DNA from 4 places in the Kluyvera sp. 142486 genome. Region 3 is predicted to be linked to each of the others. Evidence: predicted binding sites of a transcription regulator. Region 3 holds the regulator's gene; each other region holds the start of a gene.
What was found. The regulator sigma-54, encoded in region 3, starts transcription at its own class of promoters, with help from an activator protein. The targets are predictions, from matches to a motif close to GTTGGCACANNTTTCGCTNT.

Region 1: a site for sigma-54 is predicted at 4,412-4,431, ahead of norV (anaerobic nitric oxide reductase flavorubredoxin). Genes of this name have one in related genera too.
Region 2: a site for sigma-54 is predicted at 4,036-4,055, ahead of hydN (electron transport protein HydN). Genes of this name have one in related genera too.
Region 4: a site for sigma-54 is predicted at 3,137-3,156, ahead of ACLGE8_RS13740 (branched-chain amino acid ABC transporter substrate-binding protein). Genes of this name have one in related genera too.

Annotation. Positions count from the first base shown of each region.
Region 1 is NZ_JBKHUI010000016.1:82,399-88,321, forward strand. Features, by position in the region: gene srlD (sorbitol-6-phosphate dehydrogenase) at 1-510, shown strand, start outside; gene gutM (transcriptional regulator GutM) at 605-964, shown strand; gene srlR (glucitol operon DNA-binding transcriptional repressor SrlR) at 1,033-1,806, shown strand; gene gutQ (arabinose-5-phosphate isomerase GutQ) at 1,799-2,764, shown strand; gene norR (nitric oxide reductase transcriptional regulator NorR) at 2,761-4,287, opposite strand; gene norV (anaerobic nitric oxide reductase flavorubredoxin) at 4,479-5,923, shown strand, end outside.
Region 2 is NZ_JBKHUI010000016.1:91,668-97,590, forward strand. Features, by position in the region: gene hypF (carbamoyltransferase HypF) at 1-1,264, opposite strand, end outside; gene fdhF (formate dehydrogenase subunit alpha) at 1,269-3,419, opposite strand; gene hydN (electron transport protein HydN) at 3,455-4,000, opposite strand; gene ACLGE8_RS17500 (LacI family DNA-binding transcriptional regulator) at 4,145-5,158, opposite strand; gene ascF (PTS cellobiose/arbutin/salicin transporter subunit IIBC) at 5,421-5,923, shown strand, end outside.
Region 3 is NZ_JBKHUI010000006.1:152,637-158,559, reverse strand. Features, by position in the region: gene arcB (aerobic respiration two-component sensor histidine kinase ArcB) at 1-828, shown strand, start outside; gene mtgA (monofunctional biosynthetic peptidoglycan transglycosylase) at 1,055-1,774, shown strand; gene npr (PTS phosphocarrier protein NPr) at 1,886-2,158, opposite strand; gene rapZ (RNase adapter RapZ) at 2,155-3,009, opposite strand; gene ptsN (PTS IIA-like nitrogen regulatory protein PtsN) at 3,043-3,531, opposite strand; gene hpf (ribosome hibernation promoting factor) at 3,587-3,874, opposite strand; gene rpoN (RNA polymerase factor sigma-54) at 3,897-5,330, opposite strand; gene lptB (LPS export ABC transporter ATP-binding protein) at 5,376-5,923, opposite strand, start outside.
Region 4 is NZ_JBKHUI010000011.1:103,794-109,716, reverse strand. Features, by position in the region: gene livM (high-affinity branched-chain amino acid ABC transporter permease LivM) at 1-872, opposite strand, end outside; gene ACLGE8_RS13745 (ABC transporter permease subunit) at 885-1,799, opposite strand; gene ACLGE8_RS13740 (branched-chain amino acid ABC transporter substrate-binding protein) at 1,879-3,000, opposite strand; gene ACLGE8_RS13735 (HAD family hydrolase) at 3,451-4,128, shown strand; gene ACLGE8_RS13730 (hypothetical protein) at 4,194-4,889, opposite strand; gene ACLGE8_RS13725 (PD-(D/E)XK nuclease family protein) at 5,100-5,923, opposite strand, start outside.

The DNA.
Region 1 (5,923 bases), on a different contig from region 3:
ATCGCCAAAGCGGCGTTTATCAGCGACTTTGCGCTTGGAGATTTCGACCGCTCGCTCCAGGTCAACCTGGTGGGCTATTTCCTCTGCGCCCGCGAATTTTCCCGGCTGATGATCCGTGACGGCATTGCCGGGCGAATCATTCAAATTAACTCAAAATCCGGCAAGGTGGGCAGCAAGCACAACTCCGGCTACAGCGCGGCCAAGTTTGGCGGCGTAGGCTTAACGCAGTCGCTGGCGTTGGATTTGGCCGAGTACGGTATCACCGTGCACTCACTGATGCTTGGCAACCTGCTGAAATCACCGATGTTTCAGTCGCTGCTGCCGCAGTACGCCACCAAGCTGGGTATCGAACCGGGCGAGGTGGAGCAGTACTACATTGATAAAGTGCCGCTAAAACGCGGCTGCGACTACCAGGATGTGCTGAACATGCTGCTGTTCTATGCCAGCCAGAAAGCCTCTTACTGTACCGGCCAGTCAATCAACGTCACCGGCGGCCAGGTGATGTTCTAAACGTTTTGCCCGGTGGCGCTACGATTACCGGGCCTACAGGTTCGATGTAGGCCGGATAAGGCGAAGCCGCCATCCGGCAACCCAGGAGCACACTATGGTCTCAGCCCTGATCACCGTTGCCGTTATCGCCTGGTGCGCTCAGCTCGCGCTGGGCGGCTGGCAAATCCACTGCTTCAACCGGGCGTTCGATAAACTCTGCCAGCAGGGTCGAGTTGGCGTAGGGCGCTCCGGCGGGCGCTTTAAGCCGCGCGTGGTGGTCGCTGTCGCGCTGGATGAACGTCTCCACGTTGTCGATTCGCTGTTTATGAAAGGGGTCACCGTATTCGCCAGGCCGGGGAAAATTGCCGGGTTGAAAGGAAAACATCGTGATGAATTACAACCTGATGTGATCTTTCCCCATGATCCCCTATCGCAGAATGCACTATCATTGGCGCTTAAACTGAAACATGGGTAATTTCGTTGTGAATGCTAATAGCTTGCGAAATTATCATTTCGCAAATTTATGCCAGGGTAATCACGCCTATGAAACCTCGTCAGCGTCAGGCCGCTATTCTTGAGCACCTGCAAAAACAGGGAAAATGCTCGGTTGAAGAGTTGGCCCAGTACTTTGACACCACGGGAACCACTATTCGCAAGGATCTGGTCATTCTGGAAAACGCGGGAACCGTCATTCGAACTTACGGCGGCGTGGTGTTAAACAAAGACGAATCCGACCCGCCTATCGATCACAAAACGCTCATCAACACCCACCAAAAAGAGCGCATCGCAGAGGCCGCTGTTGCCTTTATCCACGACGGTGACTCCATCATTCTGGATGCGGGAAGCACCGTGTTACAGATGGTTCCCATGCTCGCCCGCTTTCGCAACATCACCGTCATGACCAACAGTCTGCACATCGTTAACGCGCTGTCGGAGCTGGACAACGAGCAGACCATCCTGATGCCTGGCGGCACCTTCCGCAAAAAATCCGCCTCGTTCCACGGGCAACTGGCGGAAAATGCCTTTGAGCATTTCAGCTTTGATAAACTCTTTATGGGCACCGACGGCATCGATCTGAACGCCGGGGTGACTACCTTTAACGAGGTCTATACCGTCAGTAAAGCGATGTGCAACGCCGCGCGCGAAGTGATTCTGATGGCGGACTCGTCAAAATTCGGACGAAAAAGTCCTAACGTGGTGTGCAGTCTGGAGAGCGTCGACAAGCTGATTACCGACGCGGGAATCGACCCGGCGTTTCGTCAAGCGCTGGAAGACAAAGGGATTGAAGTGATCATAACCGGAGAGAGCAATGAGTGATTTTTTGTTAGAGGCCGGGCGTAAGGCCCTGTTACTGGAACTGCAGGAAGCAAGCCGCCTACCCGACCGTCTTGACGAGACCTTTGTTCAGGCCGCCAACGCCATTCTGAACTGCAAAGGAAAATTGATTGTTTCCGGGATGGGCAAATCCGGCCATATCGGCAAAAAGCTGGCAGCCACCTTTGCCAGCACCGGCACTCCAGCGTTCTTCGTCCACCCAGCGGAAGCGCTGCACGGCGACCTGGGCATGGTGGAAAGCCGCGACGTGATGCTATTTATCTCCTACTCCGGCAGCGCCAAAGAGCTCGACTACATTATTCCGCGCCTGAAAGAAAAATCCGTGGTGCTGCTGGCAATGACCGGCAAAGCCAACTCTGCGCTGGCGCAGGCGGCCGATGCCGTGCTCGATATTTCCGTTGAACGTGAAGCCTGCCCGATGCATCTTGCGCCAACCTCCAGCACCGTCAACACGCTGATGATGGGCGATGCGCTGGCGATTGCCGTGATGCAGGCGCGCGGCTTTAACGAAGAAGATTTTGCCCGCTCCCACCCGGCTGGCGCGCTGGGCGCTCGCCTGCTCAACCGCGTTCACCACCTGATGCGTCAAGAGAGCGATGTCCCTCAGGTCACCGTTCACACAAGCGTAATGGATGCGATGCTGGAACTCAGCCGCACCGGTATGGGAATGGTGGCGGTCTGCAACGAACAAAAGCAGGTTCAGGGCGTGTTCACCGATGGCGATCTGCGTCGCTGGCTGGTGAGCGGCGGTTCGCTGGCTGATTGCGTTAACGACGCGATGACCAAGGGCGGCGTGACCCTGCACGCTCAGGCCCGCGCCGTCGACGCCAAAGAACAGCTGATGAAGCAGAAAATCAGCGCCGCCCCGGTTGTCGATGACAACCACCGACTGGTCGGCGCAATTAACCTACAAAACTTCTACCAGGCCGGGATCCTTTAATCCTTCAGCCCCAGACGCTTCGCCAACCGGTGCAGGTTGGCGACGTCTGTCTCCAGCGCCCGGGCGCTTGCCGCCCAGTTGTGATGATGCGTTTCCAGTGCCTGACGAATCATCTGCCGCTGAAAATGCTCGGTGGCGTCGCGCAGATTGTTAACTGCCGCCACAGGGGTCGCCGCCGTCTCCACCACCGCCGCTGTCGGCGTACCTTCCTGAAACGCAAAGTGCTTCGCCTCCAGCACCACCTCGCCGTTACTGCGCGTGGTTGCCCGTGCCAGCACTACCGCACGGTGTACCGCATGTTCCAGCTCGCGCACGTTACCCGGCCAGCCGTAGCTTTGAAGATGCGCCCGCGCGCCGCTGCTTAATATGACTCGCGACAATCCAAGCCGCAGCCGACACTGCTCGCAGAAGTAGCCTGCCAGCAGCACCACGTCGTCCCCACGTTCGCGCAGCGGCGGCACGGAAAGCGGGAACACGCTCAGGCGATGGAACAGGTCGGCGCGGAAGTTACCCGCCAGCACCTCTTCGCGCAGGTCGCGGTTGGTGGCGGCCAGCACCCGCACATCGACGCGCAGGCTGCGGTCATCCCCCACGCGCTGGATATCGCCATACTGCAACACGCGCAGCAGCTTGGCCTGCAGCGCCAGCGACAGCTCACCAATTTCATCTAAGAACAGCGTGCCGTTGTCGGCCATTTCAAACTTGCCGCTGCGGTTGCTGATAGCGCCGGTAAACGCCCCTTTGACGTGCCCAAACAGCTCACTCTCGGCCACGCTCTCCGGCAGCGCAGCGCAGTTCAGGTACACCAGAGGGCTGACCGCGCGCGGCGAGCCCTCATGAATCGCTTTTGCCACCAGCTCTTTCCCGGTGCCGGTTTCACCGCTTATCAGCACGTTCAGGTCGGAAGCGGCAACGATCTCAATCTCTTTTTTCAGCTGCGCCATGCCCGGCGACAGGCCAATCATCTGCGTCTCTTTCACCTGCTCGAAGTCGGTCGGCGCGCCCGGCAGCATATTCTGGCTTTCAAGCTGCTCAATCAGCAGCGCGTTGCTAAGCGCCCCCGCCGCCAGCGCGGCAATCAGCCGCAGCTCTTCATCGCTGAACACATCGAACTGGTCCGGCGACATGCCGTCGAGGGTCAATGCGCCAATCAGGTTCTGCCCAGCAAACAGCGGCAGCCCGATACAGGCGTGGACCTTCAGGCTCTCCTGGCCGGGGATCAGACCATCGTACGGATCGGGCAAATCGCTATCCGCCGGGAAACGCACCACGTCACCCGCGCGGGCAATGGCTTCAAGGCGCGGGTGCCCTTCGAGGGTAAAACGCCTGCCGAGCACGTCTTTCGCCAGCCCATCAATCGCCAGCGGAATAAATTGCCGCGCGTCGTAGCGCAGCAGCGCCGAGGCATCGCACTCCAGCACCTGGCGAAGCGTGGTGATCAGACGCTGGAATCGGTCCTGATGGCCGACGCCGCGCTGGAGTTCAATGGCGATGCCCGCCAGCACATCAACGGAAAAGCTCATGGCGTACCTCTTACAGTCATTTTGACAATGCATGATGTCATATTGACAATATTAAGCATAGTCATTTTGACTAACGATAAAGGAGTATAAATTAATTAAATCAATAAAATCAATTAATTAAAAAGTTGGCACGCAACCTGCAATTAGTAATACATCTTTTTTGAAAAAACGCTGAATTAATTGAGGTTGCTATGTCTATTCTGGTTAAAAATAACATTCATTGGGTTGGTCAACGCGATTGGGAAGTGCGTGATTTCCACGGTACCGAATACAAAACGCTGCGCGGCAGCAGCTACAACAGCTACCTTATCCGTGAAGAGAAAAACGTCCTGATTGATACCGTCGACCATAAATTCAGCCGTGAATTCGTGCAGAACCTGCGCGGCGAAATCGACCTGGCCGATATCGACTACATCATCATTAACCACGCTGAAGAAGACCACGCCGGTGCGCTGACCGAGCTGATGTCGCAGATTCCGGATACCCCAATCTACTGCACCGCCAACGCCATTGACTCCATCAACGGCCACCACCATCACCCAGAGTGGAACTTCCACGTGGTGAAAACCGGTGATAGCCTGGACATCGGTAACGGCAAACAGCTGATCTTCGTTGAAACCCCGATGCTGCACTGGCCTGACAGCATGATGACCTACATGACCGGCGACGCGGTGCTGTTCAGTAACGATGCCTTCGGCCAGCACTACTGTGACGAACGCCTGTTCAACGACGAAGTTGACCAGACCGAACTGTTCGAACAGTGCCAGCGCTACTACGCCAACATCCTGACCCCGTTCAGCCGTCTGGTGACGCCAAAAATCACCGAGATCCTCGGCTTTAACCTGCCGGTTGATATGATTGCCACCTCCCACGGTGTGGTATGGCGTGAAAACCCAACCCAGATCGTCGAACTGTATCTGAAATGGGCGGCGGACTATCAGGAAGACCGTATCACTATCTTCTACGACACCATGTCCAATAACACCCGCATGATGGCGGATGCCATTGCCCAGGGGATCAACGAAGTTGACCCGAACGTAGCGGTGAAAATCTTCAACGTCGCCCGCAGCGATAAAAACGAAATTCTGACCAATGTCTTCCGTTCTAAAGGCGTGCTGGTTGGAACTTCAACCATGAACAACGTGATGATGCCGAAAATTGCCGGTCTGGTGGAAGAGATGACCGGCCTGCGCTTCCGCAACAAACGCGCCAGCGCCTTTGGTTCTCACGGCTGGAGCGGCGGCGCGGTTGACCGTCTGTCTACCCGTTTGCAGGATGCCGGCTTTGAAATGTCTCTGAGCCTGAAAGCCAAATGGCGCCCGGATATCGACGCGCTGGAAGTCTGCCGCCAGCACGGCCGTGAAATTGCCCGTCAGTGGGCGCTGGCTCCGCTGCCAGAAGCCACGGCTAAAGCAGACGCGGTGAAAGAAGCCTGCGCCTGTGCCGCCGCTGCCGCCGCCGACCTTGGCCCAAGCATGCAGTGCAGCGTGTGCCAGTGGGTTTACGACCCGGCAAAAGGCGAACCAAATCAGGACGTCCAGCCAGGTACCCCGTGGAGCGAAGTCCCGGACAACTTCCTGTGCCCGGAATGTTCATTAGGGAAAGATGTCTTTGACGTGATGGCGACGGAGGCAAA
Region 2 (5,923 bases), on a different contig from region 3:
CATCAGTCAGGTCGCCAAAGTGCTGGCTGAGTACCGCCCGGTCGCCGCGCACCAGGCAAAAAGTATTTTTCATATCCGCGCCGAGGCAGAGCATCGGCGGCACATCGCGAAAGCCCGGCGGCAGGGTTAGCGCATCCGGCACGTAGCCGCGCGAACGGCGCAGCATTTCGCCGCTCTGGCGCACCACCGAATCGTCCATGCGCTGCACGATATCGCGGTTGTGCAGCAGGAAACCGTCAGCAATATCGGCCAGATCGCTCAGCGCATCATCGTTGGTCAGCGCCGGCGGTTTACCGCTCAGATTGCCGGAGGTCATCACCAACGGGCGCGCTAGCGCCTGCATCAGCAGATGCTGGAGCGGGTTAGCGGGCAGCATCACGCCAACCTCAGCCAGTTCCGGCGCAATCTCCAGGCAGACCCCGGAAATCAGATGTTTATCCACCAGCACAATCGGTGCGGCGGGGGTTTTCAGCAGCGAGCGCGCGTCAATCGACAGCGCGTCAGCGTTCGCCACCATCACCGCCAGCGGTTTTGCCGGGCGATGTTTGCGCGCACGAAGCATCGCCACCGCCGCAGAATTTCCGGCATCACAGGCCAGATGGAAGCCGCCAATGCCCTTCACCGCCACAATGCCACCGGCGTCAATCATGGCGATAGCGGCGGCCAGCGCCGCCTCTTTTTCCGCGCGTTGATCGTGGCTTTGCCACGTCAGCCACGGCCCGCATTCCACGCAGGCCACCGGCTGAGCGTGGAAACGGCGATCATAAGGATTACGGTACTCCGCCTCGCACGACGAGCAGAGCGGGAACGCCGCCATCACCGTCAGCGGGCGGTCATAGGGCATGGCGTGAATGATGGTAAAGCGCGGCCCGCAGTGGGTGCAGTTGATAAACGGGTAGCGATAGCGCCGCTCCTGCGGGTCGTTCATTTCCGCCAGGCAGGCCGGGCAGGTTGCCGCATCCGGGACAATCTGGGTGCTCATCGCCCCGGCACCGCTCTGGCGAATAGTAAAATCGGTCGGCAGCGTCGGCCACTCAAATGGCTCGACGTGGGTACTATCAATGCGCGCAAGCGACGGGCAGTACTGGTACAGCGCGGCGATAAAGTCCGCTTCGTCACCGTACAGACGCAGCAGTACCCCGGCGCTGTCGTTACAGACATCACCGAGGCAGCCGCGCTGTTTGGCGAGCTGCCAGACGAAGGGGCGGAAGCCCACCCCTTGTACTTTTCCGCAGATGCGGATCTGCACGCCGTTTGCGTTCATCTGATTACCCGTTGAGCGCCGCGTTGAGGCGCGTTTTCATCGACTGATAGCTGTCCAGCGCATAGATCTCGGCCCAGTTCTGATCCTCAATCGCCTCGATTTTCACCGCGCAGTACTTGGTTTCCGGCGTTTTCGAGATAGGGTCGAGGTTATCCTGGGTCAGTTCGTTACAGGCGCCAATCCACCATTGGTAGGTCATATAAACGCTGCCATGGTTGATGCGTTCGCTGACGCTGGCGCGGCTAATCACCTTGCCGCGACGTGAGGAGACCCACACTAACTGCTTATCATGCACGCCAAGCAGGTTGGCATCCTGCGGGTTCATCTGCACAAAGCCAGGCTCATCGGCGAGCGATTGCAGCACCGCACAGTTGCCGGTCATTGAACGACAGGAGTAGTGCCCGACCTCGCGTACGGTGCAGAGCACCAGCGGGAAGTCAGCGTCCGGCGTTTCGGCTGGCGCACGCCACGGTGCCGCGAACAGGTGGCCTTTGCCATCCGGCGTGGCGAACTGATTGCCTCCGTACAGATACGGGGTCCCCGGGTGATCGAGCGTCGGGCAGGGCCACTGCACGTGCCCCATCTCGCCCATTTTTTCGTAGGTCACGCCGTAGAACAGCGGGCACAGCTCGCGCATTTCGTCCCAGATTTGCTGGTTATCGTCGTAGTGCATCGGGTAGCCCATTTCGTTTGCCAGCAGGCTGATAATTTCCCAGTCGCGCTTCACGTTATAGGTCGGTTCGATGGCTTTTTCGAAGCGCTGGAAGCCGCGGTCGGCGCAGGTGAAGACGCCGCCGTGTTCGCCCCATGAGGTGGCGGGCAGCAGCACGTCCGCCTGCTCGGCGGTCTTGGTCATAAAGATGTCCTGCACCACCACAAAGTCGAGCGCTTCAAACCCTTTGCGCACCAGGCCTAAGTCCGCCTCGGTTTGCAGCGGATCTTCGCCCATGATGTAGTAGGCTTTCACCTTCCCTTCGATAGCCAGATGCGGCACCTCGGTAATGCGCACGCCGACTTTGTCGTCCATCAGGCTGGCGTCAATGCCCCAGGCGTTGGCGAACTTCTCGCGCACGGCGGCATCGACCACGTCCTGATAGCCCGGGAACTGGTTGGGCAGCACACCCATGTCGCACGCGCCCTGCACGTTGTTCTGCCCACGCACCGGGCCGACGCCAACGGCTTCGCGCCCGAGATTACCGGTCAGCAGCGCCAGGCTTGCCAGCCCTTTCACCACGTCAACCGCCTGGCCGAACTGGGTCACGCCCATGCCCCACATAATGGTCGCCGACGGCGCGGCCGCGTAGGTGCGCATTGCCTGACGAACCTGCATGGCCGGGATGCCGGTCAGGGATTCCACCGCTTCCGGCGCGTAGTCTTTGACGATTTCACGCAGCTCATCAAGCCCGGTGGTGTAGCGCGAAACGTATTCGTGGTCGTAGAGATCTTCTTCCAGCAGCACGTGGGCGAAGGCATTCACCAGCGCCATATTGCTGCCGTTACGCATTTGCAGATGCTGGTCGGCGATGCGCGCGGTTTCAATACGACGCGGATCGCAGACGATAATTTTGGCCCCTTTGTCTTTCGCTTTAATCACGCGGCGCGCCACGATCGGGTGCGAGTCCGCGCAGTTGTAGCCAAAGACCAGCAGGCAGCGGGAGTTTTCAATATCGCCGATGCTGTTGCTCATCGCGCCGTTACCCAGCACGTCCTGAAGCCCGGCCACCGATGGGCCGTGACAGACGCGCGCGCAGCAGTCGACGTTATTGGTGTGCAGCACGCCACGGGCGAATTTCTGCATCACATAGTTGGTTTCATTGCCGGTGCCGCGCGATGACCCGGTGGTCATAATGGCGCGCGGCCCGAATTTGGCTTTGATATCGCCAAGACGCTTCGCGGTGTAGCGAATCGCCTCATCCCAGCTCACGGGGGTGAACTTGCCGCCTTTTTCATAGCGGATCATCGGCTGCGTTAATCGCGGCGTCAGCAGCTTGGTATCGTTGAGGAAGTCCCAGCCGTAATAGCCCTTCAGGCACAGCTCATTCTGGTTGGTTTTGCCGTCGGCGGCCTCGGCGCGGATAATTTTACCGTTGTCGACAACCAGCTTCAGTTTGCAACCAGCGCCACAGTAAGGGCACACACTCGTGATTTTTTTCATCAGTAACAGACCTGTTAAAAGAGAAATAAGGATGATTAAAGAGAGATAGACGCGGCGCTATCGAGCGCGGCGCGACGACGTTTTTCCGCACTCAGCTGTTCAAGCTTGCTGCGGTCAACGCAAAACAGTGCGTGAGTCGGGCAGGCTTCCATACAGGCCGGGCCGGCTTCGCGGTGGTAGCAGAGGTCACATTTGTTGGCTTCCGCTTTTTCCGCGCGCACTTTAAGGCCCGCGCCGCTGTTACGAACCACCGGGCGCACCACCACTTCCATCGCACCGTAAGGACAGGCCACCACGCAGGTTTTGCAACCAATGCAGCGTTCCTGCATCACGTGGATAAAGCCTTTATCGCGGCTGATAGCACCGTTCGGGCAGACGTTGGCGCACGGCGCATCTTCGCACTGGCGGCAGGCGGTGGCGGTAGAGACATCTACGCCTTTAATAACGTGAATACGGGGCAGGAAAGATTGCGGCGTCAGCGCGGCGCAGTCCTGATCTTCCTGGTGGGAAACCACGCATGCGACTTCGCATGTCCGGCAGCCAATACATTTACTCGCATCAGCAATGATGAAACGGTTCATCAACTTCTCCAGCAATGACAGTGAATTCGCGGGAGAATGCATTATTCGAGCCAACTTTTAGTTAGCTGTTTTTTAAGGGGATTTTATGACGAGTGATGAGAGATAAGCTGTCATCGTCACTAATGACGATGACAGATGACGACGCTAAGCGTGCGGCCCCGGAACGATGGACTCACGCTCAATCAGTTCACCGGGGAAGGTTTGCTGATATTTAAAATCCCCGCCGTCGAGCATGAATATAAGGCGGTGGATAGTCTCTTTAATCATTTCCGTGACCGGTATGCGCACGCTGGAGAGCGACGGAATCATATAAGGTGCCAGCGTAATATCATCAAAACCCAGCACCGAAACCTGCTGCGGCACGTTTATTCCACGTGCATGCAGACGTTTAATCGCCCCGACTGCCATATCGTCATTACTGGCGACCAGCGCGCTAAAATTAGCCTTGCTGTCTAGCAGTGCATCCACCCCGGCGGCACCGGTCGCGGGCGTCCACTTCCCTTGCACAATCAGCTCATTGCGCACAGCAATGCCGTGCTTCGTCAGCGCGTCTTTATAGCCGGACAGGCGTTCAATACCGGTAGGGGAATCCAGCGAGCCGGTAATAAAGGCGATATCGCGATGCCCAAGGCTAATTAACCGCTCCACCGCATTCTGGCTGGCGGATTTTTGATCGCAATAGACACAATGGCTGCTATTTCGCCGCAGCCGACGGTTGATGACTAATATCGGCTGCTGTTGCTGCTGAATAATCTCGTCAATATCGTCGACGCTCAGAAAACGGGGATAAATAATAATGCCGTCACAGCGCAGGTCGAGCAGGTACTGAATGGCATCTCGCTCCTCCTCGGCGCTGTGCTTACCGTCCGCCAGAAGCAGGCGTCGCCCGTGATCTTCGGTCATGCTCGCCGCGTGGAACAGCAGTTCGCTGAAATAGACCCCGTGATAGAGGGTGTTGGTGACCACCAGGCCCAGCGTCTGGGTTTTGTTGGTTGCCAGGTTACGCGCCAGAAGATTAGGCCGATAGCCACTCTCTTCAATGGCCAGAAACACCCGATCTTTCGTCTCCTGACTGACATAACCGTTGCCCGAGAGCACCCGGGATACGGTGGCTTTCGACACGCCTGCCCGTCGCGCCACCTCCAGCATTGTCGTCATAGTCATACCTTTGAGAAATCATTTGCCAGCAGTGTACTTCACCGTTTCGCTATTTTCAGCAACCACCGATCTGCGCGCTTTTTGTCCAGCGCCAGTTCCTGTGATCGGTTTCACGAATTAACCAAAAACAAAAATTAGATCTTGATGTAACAAAATTAACACATGAATATTATGTGGAACCGGTTTCCTATGCAACGTTTCATCACCCCGCCACACCGGGCGATGAGCGATAAGTACCCTACTGATAAAACAGGATTTTCCGATGTCTAAAAACTATGCGGCTCTGGCGCAATCCGTGGTGGGCGCGCTTGGCGGCGTGGAGAACATCTCCGCCGTCACGCACTGCATGACCCGCCTGCGCTTTGTACTGAAAGATGAAACGCAGGTCGACAGCGCCAGCCTTAAAGGCATCAGCGGCGTGCTGGGCGTGGTGCGTAACGACAACCAGTGCCAGGTGATTATCGGCAACACCGTCTCCCAGGCCTATCGTGAGGTGGTAAACCTGCTACCAGGCAACCTGCAGCCTGCCGCCCCGGTAGGAAAACCGAAGCTCACCTTACGCCGCATCGGCGCCGGGGTCCTCGACGCGCTGATCGGCACCATGTCGCCGCTGATCCCAGCGATTATCGGCGGATCGATGGTCAAGCTGCTGGCGATGATCCTCGAAATGACCGGCGTGCTGCCTAAAGGCGCGCCGACGCTCACTATTCTGACAGTAATCGGCGACGGCGCGTTCTTCTTCCTGCCGCTGATGGTCGCCGCCTC
Region 3 (5,923 bases):
GCACCGGCGGTAGCGGAAGAGGTTGAAGATGCATTTGAGGACGATGAGCTGCCGCTGCCGGCACTGCACGTCCTTCTGGTGGAAGATATCGAGTTGAACGTGATTGTGGCCCGCTCGGTGCTTGAGAAGCTGGGTAACAGCGTCGACGTGGCGATGACCGGTAAAGACGCGCTGGAGATGTTTACCCCCGGTGAATATGACCTGGTGCTGCTGGATATCCAGCTGCCGGACATGACCGGGCTGGATATATCCCGCCAGCTCACCAGCAAATACCACGCAGACGATCTGCCGCCGCTGGTGGCACTGACGGCGAACGTGCTGAAAGATAAGAAAGAGTATCTGGAAGCCGGTATGGACGATGTGCTGAGCAAACCGCTCTCGGTACCGGCGTTGACCGCGATGATTAAGAAGTTCTGGGATACCGTTGAAGACGAAGAGGAGAGTGCCGTGACCCCTGTAGAGAGCAGCAAATCACAGCAGTTACTGGATATTCCAATGCTGGAGCAGTACATCGATCTGGTTGGGCCGAAGCTGATTACCGACGGTCTGGCGGTCTTCGAGAAGATGATGCCGGGCTACCTGGCGGTGCTGGAGTCGAACCTGACCGCGCGGGATCAAAAAGGTATCGTTGAGGAAGGTCATAAGATCAAAGGCGCAGCTGGCTCCGTCGGTCTGCGCCACCTGCAGCAACTGGGGCAGCAGATCCAGTCGCCGGATTTACCTGCCTGGTGGGATAACGTGGGTGAATGGGTTGAAGAGATGAAGTCCGAGTGGCAGCAGGACGTCGCGGTGCTGAAAGCGTGGGTAGCGAACGCTGATAAAAAATGACCCCGGCTTGACCGGGGTGCGCGAATACTGCGCCAACACCAGGGAACTGGTGGCTGCGTCAGCTGATTAGCTCTATTTTTTTGTTTTTGACACAACCTGAAATACGATTGCACGCTCAATAAGATAGCAAAACTTAAAATTTTTGTTACGTGAATCAGTAAAATGTGTGAAGCATAACGACTTAATCAGAAATATTAATCGGCGTCAGAGAGTTAGCGTGAAGAAGATGGCTTTGAGGAAGGTAGCGGGGCTAAAACAACTGTTCTGGCGACTACTGCTGCTGCTGGCGCTTTTCTGGGGCGGCGGTATTGCCGCGTTTAGTTTTCTGCCGGTTCCATTCTCCGCAGTGATGATTGAGCGTCAAATTGGCGCCTGGATGACGGGCGACTTTGGCTACGTGGCGCACTCTGATTGGGTTAGCATGGACGCTATCTCACCGTTTATGGGGCTGGCGGTGATCGCCGCTGAGGATCAGAAATTCCCGGATCATTGGGGTTTTGATGTCTCGGCGATAGAGAAAGCGCTGGCGCATAACGAGCGTAATGAAAACCGGATTCGCGGTGCCTCCACGTTGTCGCAGCAGACGGCGAAGAACCTGTTTTTGTGGGACGGGCGCAGCTGGGTACGTAAAGGACTGGAAGCCGGTCTGACGCTGGGTATGGAGACGGTCTGGAGTAAGAAGCGTATTCTGACCGTCTATCTGAATATTGCCGAATTCGGCGACGGTATTTTTGGCGTGGAAGCAGCGTCTCAACGCTATTTCCATAAGCCTGCGAGCAAGCTGACGATGGCGGAAGCCGCGCTGCTAGCCGCGGTGTTGCCTAACCCGATCCGTTTTAAAGCCAGTGCGCCGTCAGGGTATGTGCGCAGCCGTCAGGCGTGGATTTTACGCCAGATGCGTCAGCTGGGCGGTGAAGGGTTTATGCGGGAGAATAAGCTGTATTAGCCGCAGGCTGCGGTGAATTTTGTAGGCCTGATAAGCGTAGCGCCATCAGGCATTGTAAGGCACCGCGGTATTGCCGGATGGCGGCGTAAACGCCTTATCCGGCCTACGAGACTAGTCTTCGTCAAACCCGGCGTTAAACAGCGCAATCACCGCGGCCAGCGCCTCTTCTTCCTGCGGCCCGGTGGCCTCGACCTCAATCTGACGGCCTTTGGCAGAGTCCAGCATCAGCAGCGCAATCACGCTATTCGCCTCCGCTTCGGTCCCTTCATCGTTACGCAGTAGAACCTCAGCGTCGAAATTTTGCATCAACTCAAACAGCTTCATCGCCGGGCGGGCGTGCATGCCCAGCTTATTGGTTATCTCAACGGTCTGCTTTACGGTCATGATTTGCGTTTTTCCAGCGTCCGATGACGAGACTGCACGTTCTTGCCGCGCGAGCGGAAGTAGTCAGCCAGCTGTTCGGCAACGTAGACCGAACGGTGTTTACCGCCGGTACAACCAATCGCCACGGTCAGATAGCTACGGTTATTGGTTTCCAGCATAGGTAACCATAGCTCAAGATAGCTGCGTGTTTGATAGATAAAGTTGTGAACTTCCGTGTGCCTGTCAAGGAACGCGGCTACCGGTTTGTCCAGGCCGGTCATTGGACGCAGCTTAGGATCCCAGTGTGGGTTCGGCAGGAAACGGACGTCGAAGACGTAGTCGGCGTCAATCGGAATGCCGTGCTTGAAGCCGAAGGACTCGAACACCATCGTCAGCTCACGCTCGCGTTTGCCCAGCAGGCGAGTACGCAGCATTTCCGCCAGTTCGTGAACCGACATCTCGGAGGTATCGACGATAAGGTCGGCGCGAGAGCGCAGCGGCTCCAGCAGGTTACTCTCTTCATCAATGGCGCTTTCCAGCGACAGATTCTTACTGGAGAGGGGGTGTAGGCGGCGGGTGTCGCTGTAGCGGCGAATCAGGGTGTTGCGATCGGCATCAAGGAACAACAGTTGCGGGGAGAAGTTATCCGGCAGGTTTTCCATGGCCCGCTCAAAGATTTCCGGTGATTCGGGCATGTTACGCACGTCGATGCTGACGGCGGCCGATATTTCCCGGTCGGCGAGCGTTTTTGCCAGTTCTGGCAGCAGCACGACCGGCAGGTTATCGACGCAGTAAAAGCCCATATCTTCCAGCGCGCGCAAGGCGACCGATTTTCCCGAGCCTGAGCGGCCGCTGACGATCATCAGTACCATGTACCGTTTCTCCTCAGTACGATGTGATGTCCACTATGCATCATCGTGAGTTTCCGTATCGGTGATGATTTGATACAGCTCTTCGTCGCTCTGCGCGGCGCGCAGACGACGGCAAATGGTTTTATCCGCCAGACGTTTTGCCACCAGGGACAGCGTGTGCAGATGGGTTTTGGTCTGGTCTGCCGGCACCAGGAGCGCAAAGAGTAAATCGACGGGCTGATTGTCGATAGCATCAAAGGCGATCGGGGTTTCCAACTGCACAAACACACCAACCGCGCGCAGCGTATCTTCTTCCAGCTTGCCGTGAGGAATAGCGATACCGTTACCAATACCGGTACTGCCCATCTTCTCGCGGGTCAAAATAGCTTCAAAGACCACCTGCGGAGGCAGGCTCAGCTGTTTTGCCGCCAGCTCGCTGATGATTTCCAGCGCACGCTTTTTACTCTGACAGTGCACAGCACTGCGGGTACATTCCTGGTTAAGGACATTGCTCAGTTGAAGAGCCGAATCGTTATTTGTCATAATTTCACCTAAGCATCGCCCGGTATGCGGGCATATCGGGCGACTGCTCGGACAATCAATGTTGTTTTAGTTTGTCTTTATGCTTGTTTAACTGTCTCGCCAGTTTGTCGATCAAACCGTCGATGGCGGCGTACATATCCTTGCCTTCCGCGCTAGCATGAAGTTCGCCCCCGTTAACATGCAACGTTGCATCCGAGATGTGCGTCAATTTCTCCACCTTCAACACAATGTAGACCTGATTGATCCTCTCGAAATACTGTTCGAGCTTAACGAATTTCGTATTCACAAATTCGCGCATCGCATCGGTAATTTCGACGTTGTGTCCAGTGATGTTGAGTTGCATAGTGTCTTCCTTATCAGTTGTGTCAAACCAGCTGTTTACGCTGGTTAGACGGCGGAATGGATAAAGACTCTCGGTACTTTGCAACGGTACGCCGTGCCACCATGATACCCTGTTCAGAGAGCATGGTGGTCAGTTTACTGTCGCTCAGTGGTTTTGCGGGGTTCTCCGCGGCAATTAATTTCTTAACCAGCGCGCGAATCGCCGTGGAAGAGGCTTCGCCGCCGCCCTCGGTACTCACGTGACTGGAGAAGAAATACTTAAGCTCGAAAATGCCTCGTGGGCTATGCAAATACTTTTGCGTGGTAACACGCGAAATCGTGGACTCGTGCATCTCGACGGTCTGGGCGATATCCGCCAGTACCATCGGTTTCATATACTCTTCGCCGAGATCGAAAAAGGCCTGCTGCTGTTCAACGATGCAGCGGCTGACCCGCAGCAGCGTATCGTTACGGCTCTCAAGGCTCTTAATCAGCCATTTTGCGTCCTGCAGGTTGCTGCGGATAAACTGGCTGTCGGCGTCGTTACGGGCGTTGTTGCACATTCCCGCGTAGTGTTGGTTGATCTGCAGACGCGGAATGCTGTCGGCGTTCAGCTCAACGACCCAGCGATCGCTCACTTTGCGCACCAGTACGTCGGGGATCACATACTCCGGTTCGCCGGTCTGGATCGATTGACCCGGGCGCGGATCCAGTGACTGAATCAGATCTACCGCCTCTTTCAACACGTCCTCTTTCAGTCGCGTGACGCGCATCAGCGAACGGAAATCATGGTTGGCGAGCAGATCGAGATGATCGCTGATAATCAAACGGGCTTCAGCGATACGCGGCGTAGTGGGGGAGAACTGGGAAAGTTGGATCAGCAGGCAATCGCGAAGATCTTTGGCGGCGACGCCGACCGGATCGAAGCGTTGGATCCGTTTGAGCACGGCTTCCACTTCATCAAGGCCAACCTCTTCGTCGCCAATGCCTTCAAGAATGTCTTCCACCGTGACGGTGAGGTAGCCGGTATCGTCCACCGCGTCGACTATCGAGGTGGCAATCGCCCGGTCAGTATCGGTGAACGGCGTCAGCTCAACCTGCCACATCAGATAATCCTGAAGCGACTGGGTAGTTTCACCCTGATAAACCGGTAATTCATCGTCCTGATAATCAGCGCCGGTCCCGGAAGGGGTTCCGGCGGTGTAGATTTCATCCCAGCTGGCGTCGAGCGGCAACTCTTCGGGCATATCGGGCTTTTCCAGCGCATCGACGCTGTCCAGCGTTTCGTTATCGACGGTTTCCTGAGTCTCTACTTCTTCGTGAAGATCGGTTTGCTCAAGCAGGGGGTTGCTCTCCAGCGCCTGCTGGAGTTCCTGCTGAAGTTCCAGCGTAGACAGTTGCAGCAGACGGATTGCCTGCTGCAGCTGTGGCGTCATGGCAAGCTGTTGGCTGAGCCTTAATTGCAAACCTTGCTTCATGTTCAGAACGAATATCTCCCGCTAACGTCGTAAACCACTACCCTATCAGAGTCTGAAGTCTTCCCCAAGATACACGCGTTTAACATGTTCGTCTTGTAGGATCTCCTGAGGGGTACCGTGGGCAATCAGGTGCCCCTGGCTGACGATATAAGCGCGTTCACACACGGCCAGCGTTTCACGTACGTTGTGGTCGGTGATCAGCACGCCAAGGCCGCTGTCGCGGAGGTGTTCAATGATGCGTTTAATATCGATAACGGAAATCGGGTCAACGCCGGCAAACGGTTCATCCAGCAGGATAAATTTCGGGTTTGCCGCCAGCGCGCGGGCGATTTCAACACGGCGACGTTCACCGCCGGAAAGCGCCTGGCCAAGGCTGTCGCGCAGATGCTCGATGTGGAACTCTTCCATCAACTCTTTGGCGCGGTCTTCACGCTGTTCGTTGCTCAGATCGTCACGGATCTGCAGCACCGCCATCAGGTTGTCGTAGACGCTCAGACGACGGAAGATGGAGGCTTCCTGCGGCAGATAGCCGATACCGCGACGCGCGCGGGCGTGCAGCGGCAGCAGGCTGATGTCTTCATCGTCGATGATGA
Region 4 (5,923 bases), on a different contig from region 3:
CGGGTTAAACGATGCTTGATGTAAAGTACCAGCAGCACCACCAGAACCAGCACCGCATAGATAAAGATAAACTTCATATTGGGGTTGTAGGTGAGATGGAAAAACTCGTGGAACGGCACGCCGCCCTCTTTGGCCCGACGGCCAAACTCGAGGCCGAAAAAGGTTGGAGGCGGCGCCGATACGCCGTTTGGGCCGCCGGTAAAGCTCAGCCAGTTGTTGAGCACCAGGCGGATGATTTCGCCAAACCCCAGCGTCACGATAGCCAGATAGTCGCCGTGCATCCGCAGCACCGGGAAGCCGAGCAGTGCGCCGGCGGCGGCGGCCATCAGCGCCGCAATCGGCAGCATCGACCAGAAGCCCAGCCCCAGATACTGATATCCCAGCGCCAGCCCATAAGCGCCAATGGCATAGAAGGCGACGTAGCCAAGATCCAGCAGCCCCGCCAGCCCGACGACGATGTTCAGCCCCAGGCCGAGCAGCACGTAGATAAGCCCGAGGATCGCCACCGTCAGCACATATTTAGTCGCCACGAACGGGAAGCAGACCGCCAGCGCCAGCATCAGCGGGATAACCCAGCGCATGCTGCTTTTATAGTCCGGCGAGCGAACGTAAACCCCAGCGCTATCGCCTTCAAACCGCGCGCTGAAACGCCTGCCCACGGTAGTCATCGACAGCGCGCTTAAGGCAAAACGCCCTATCATCACCGCCGCGACAATCCACACCAGGCGCTGACCGTTAAAGTTGAAGCTGTAGCCGTCCAGCACCACGCCGACGATGGGGCCAAAGATAATCAGCGCCACCAGGCCTGCGAAAATCGTATCCAGCACGCAGCGCTTGAGAGAAATACCGTCGTGTACGGCCGTTGAATGCATCATGTTCGGCTCCTACACTTTGGCGACAATTGGGCGGCCAAGCAGCCCCTGCGGACGGAAAATCAGAATGACCACCAGCAGACCAAAGGAGAAGACATCCTTATAGTCGGTGTTCACCAGCCCCGAGAATTGCGCCTCGGCCACACCTAGCAGCAACCCGCCAAGCATCGCTCCCGGCAGCGAACCAATGCCCCCCAGCACCGCGGCAGTGAAGGCTTTGATACCGATAATAAACCCGGCATAGAAATCAAAAGTGCCGTAGTTCATGGTGATAAGCACCCCAGCCAGCCCCGCCATCGCCGCGCCGATAACGAACACCAGCGAGATAATCCGGTCGGTATTAATGCCGAGGATGGACGCCATTTTGCGATCCTGCTGTACGGCGCGGCACATGCGCCCAAGGCGGGTATGGCCGATTATCCAGGTCAGCAGCAGCATGCCCGCAAACGAGGCCAGCAGAATAAAGACTTTGGTATAGGTTATCTGCACAAAGCCTTCGCCAATATGCAGACGCAGCACGCCGTCGAGCATCGTCGGCACGCCCTGCTGGCGCGGACCCTGGCTGATTTGTGCGTAGTTTTGCAGGATTAACGACATGCCAATAGCGGAGATCAGCGGTGCCAGGCGCGTGGAGTTACGCAGCGGTTTGTAGGCGATGCGTTCAATTGTCCAGCCATAAACCCCCGTCACCACGATGGTAAACACCAGCGTGCCGAGGATCAGCAGCGGAAAAGAGTGCAGACCAAAAAAGGAGAGCAGCGCCAGACCGATGGCGCAGAGATAAGCCGATATCATATACACTTCGCCGTGCGCGAAGTTAATCATACCAATAATGCCGTAGACCATGGTGTAACCAATGGCTATCAATCCGTAGACAGAACCCAGCGTCAAGCCATTGACTAACTGTTGCAGAAAGAATGTCTCCATCATCGCTCACTCGTGTTGTGTCATCTATTATTGAGCGCCGGTATGGATTCATACCGGCACTGAGCGTGATTCCGTCCCGTTACTCGACTTCCTTGTACTTGCCCTGGTCATCCCATTGGTAGACCACATAATCCGAGACTTTCAGGTCGCCTTTGCTGTCCCAGGCTTTTTTGCCCATCACCGTTTCCACCGGATTCACTTTCAGCCAGGCGCTGGCTTTCGCGGAGTCGGCTCCACCGGTGGCTTTGAACGCCGCAGCAATCGCCTGAATAGAGGCGTAGGAGTATAGGGTGTAGCCTTCTGGCTCAAACTTGTTGGCGCGGAACTTCTCGATAACCGCTTTGCCGTCCGGGATCAGGCGCGGGTCTTTACCGAAGGTCATATAGATGCCCTTGGTATACTGTGGCCCGCCCGCAGCGGTGACCATCTCTTCGTTGACGATACAGTCGCCGGAGAAGAATTTCGCCTGCACGCCCTGCTCACGCATCTGGCGCACCAACGGGCCCGCTTCCGGGTGACAGCCACCGAAGAAAACCACGTCCGGTTTCTGCGCGCCAATCTTGGTCACCAGGGCGTTGAAGTCTTTCTCCCCGCGTGACAGACCTTCGTACATCACATCCTTGACGCCACGTTTTGCCAGCGCGGCGCGGGTGGCATCCGCCAGCCCCTGACCGTAGGTGTCTTTATCGTGGATGATCACCACGCGCTTGGCCTTCAGCTTATCGATGATGAAATCGCTGGCGACGCCGCCCTGCTGGTCATCACGGCCGCACATACGGAACATATCGTTCATCCCGCGTTCGGTGATGAGTGGGTTGGTGGAACCAGGGGTAATCGCGAGCACGCCTGCATCGTTATAAACCTCTGAGGCAGGCATGGTGGAAGACGAGCAGAAATGGCCGACGACGGCCTGGACTTTATCCTGATCGACCAGGCGGTTGGCCACCGACACGGCCTGTTTAGGTTCGCAGGCGTCATCCCCCTGCACCAGCTTAATTTTCTCACCGTTGATCCCACCGGCAGCGTTGATGTCCGCTGCCGCCTGGGTGGCGCCATGCCAGTATTGATCGCCATAGGTGGCGTTTGGCCCGGTAAACGGCCCTGCCACGCCAATCACGATATCGGCCTGGGCGGAAAACGCCGTCACCAGACACCCTGCCAACACAAGAGAAAGCGGACTTTTTATAAATTTCAGCGACATTATTATCTACCTTAGCAAAGAGGTTTATGCGTAACGGTGTGAAGCCGAACGACTGGCGCGAGCACCAAACAACGACATCCTGACAATATCCTGCTGATAACGGCGAGGTTTCCTTACGCTTTTCAGGCCAAATCATTAAGCAAAATGGTTGCCAACTTTACGCACCCTTGCCTGGAATTTGACAGTTTTGAGTATAGAGCGCGCGGGTCAAGCCTCTGCCTCGGCGCGGTGAAATTACGGCTGGGATCACATCTCGTTAACAATAAAGTACATAAATAATGCAATAGTCACGCTTTGTGCATTTTTGTAGCAAATTGCTTGGTTTATGTTACGTGATGGTGCAAAGGGGGATACGTTGCGCTGACGGCGTGCAGAGAAAACGGGGCATATTTTGCTTCCACTATGGCTAGTGGTAACATTTTATCTATACATACCAGCGCGAGAAAAATAATGACGATAATCGAGGCCGATAAACAGATCCTGTCCGTTTTTGACTTTGACGGTACCCTGACCCGGCACGACAGCTTCATCCCCTTCCTGAAGTTCGCCTTCGGTCGTCGTAAATTCGCCCGCAAAATGCTGCGTCTCGTTATCCCGTCACTGCAGTGTTTTCGCCGCCGACTGACTCGTGATGAGCTTAAGGAAGTGCTGATCACCACCTTCCTCGCCGGTTGCGACGAAAAATGGGTACAGGACAAAGCGGAAGCCTACTGCCAGCGCACCTGGAAAAAACTGATGCGCCCGGCCGGGCTGATGGCGGTAGCAGCAGAACGCGCATCCGGCGCCGAAGTGACGCTGTGCTCCGCCTCGCCGATGATCGTCCTGCGACCTTTTGCTGAAAAGCTGGGGATTAAGCTGATAGGCACCGAGCTTGAGAGCAAGGACGGCGTGTTGACGGGCCGGATCGTCGGCCATAACTGCCGATGCATCCATAAAATCAATCGCCTTGAGGCTGTTTATGGCCCGCTCAACCGCTATCACCTCCGCGCCTGGGGAGATACGCGCGGCGATTATGAACTGCTGGCCACCGCCAGCGATGCGCACTGGCAGCATTTCCAGCCCGGCTGGTCACGCAAGAAAAACCCGATTGCACGCTTTCGTAGCGAGTTTATGAAGGATTTGACCTGAGGGATTTGCCTAAGCGTCCTGATTCGGTTTTTGGGTACATAACTCCCCGGCATGATATAGGGCAATCAGCTTCGGCTGTGCCCTTCACGGTTAAGCAATACGTCAGGGAATAGCGAGCTTGCTACGCCGATCAAAAGATATTCCAGAAACGTTAATCGTGTTGGGCCAAACTCGGGCCAGATACCGACATCATTTTTATTCCACGCTTTGCACCAGAACCAAACATCCTGCTTTAGCTGCGGCCTTTCCGAGGGATATGAAACAAACAGACGTTCAGCCCAGTGCTGATACTTTAAGGTCACGTATTTAGCATCGTGTCCCGGCAGCACAGAAGCGCTCAGATCGCCGATATGGTACTGGTAGTTATCTCCCCATCGGGCAAATTTGTCTTTTACGCGGGCGATATCTTTAATATTGGCGGACACCGGATTACTGCGCCCTTTTGACTCCGCTTTACCGATATAGAGCGGCATGACATCGTCGTTCTGGCGGGTAAACATCATATAAATAAGTCCGTCGAACTGCTCGCCGGCGTTAGAAATATCATCGATAAGGATGTTGGTCTCGGTGATTACCTTTTCTTCCATCGATAAACTTCGCGAGAGAATACTCCTGGATGCGGTTTTGCCTATCTGGCGAATCCGCACGACAGATTCGTGGTCTAAATCGAAGAGCGGCGCACTGTTTTCAATTATGTTCTGATCGCGACAGAAAGCATCCCATAATGCTTTACGCTGCCCTACTGCATGCGGATCAATCATCTTTGCATCACCGTCGTGGCGTTATTATCAGACTATCGCTGGATGGTATCATTTTGCAGGTAATTTGGGTTGGGAGAATCAGAGGAACAAGCTGTTGAATGATTGCCCTCAAAGTATCGTTTTCGGGCAACCGTTTCTGTCTGTGAAGCAATATTGTCGCGAGAATCAAGAAATATGAGCATTCAGATGGTTATTAAACACTCACCGCCGCTACGCCCTGATGCGTTCATCTACCCACGTAGTCATATCTTTCAGAAGAATCATTGCATCCTTTTTACTGTGCGTATTACCCCAGAAACTCAACTCAAGAAGCTGTCCCTTGCTCGTGATTGAGACGTCGTAATCTTCTGGGCTGGCCGTTGGAATAAAACTCCCGGTGCTTAGCGCAAGCCTCACTTCTTCTTTGAGCGCATTAATATCTGGGTAATTATCAGAGTGAATCCAACCGTTGACGTAAAACTCAGCTTCGCCTTGCTCATTAGGAGAAGGGCGATAAACCAGGGTCACACCGGTTTTCCCCTGCCCCCAACATCCAGGCATCAGATGAATGGCTTTATAGTAGCCCTTCCAGTTATTGATGCTGGCGGATATATTCACATCTGGCAGAACTGTTGATACCACGAGCTTTGCTTCTTCGGTCATAGCGCTCTCATACATCTCAAGCAATTGGACCGACTTAATTAATGAGCTGAAGTTCTCAGTCACGAACTCTACATTCTTGTCAGATACGCTATCCATGCTAGTCTCGCTTAAATTTTTAAGATGATTTAAAAACTCTTGATAGAAGACAGTCCACTTGCTGAGCGGATTGTTCATTAACTCGCAGCCTAAACGCTGCAATGCGGTTGTTAACAGTTCTGAATAATTGACAAGTTGCCAACCCTCCGCACCTTTCGCGTAGTTGTTATCGGGCTTCAATATGCATCGATAAACGCGTTGGTTGTTATCACCGTAGCTCTCAATGAGATTTACATAGCTTGGGAAAGGGTTATACGTATCAGCACGAACCTTATGCTCAATGCCGATAATGAACT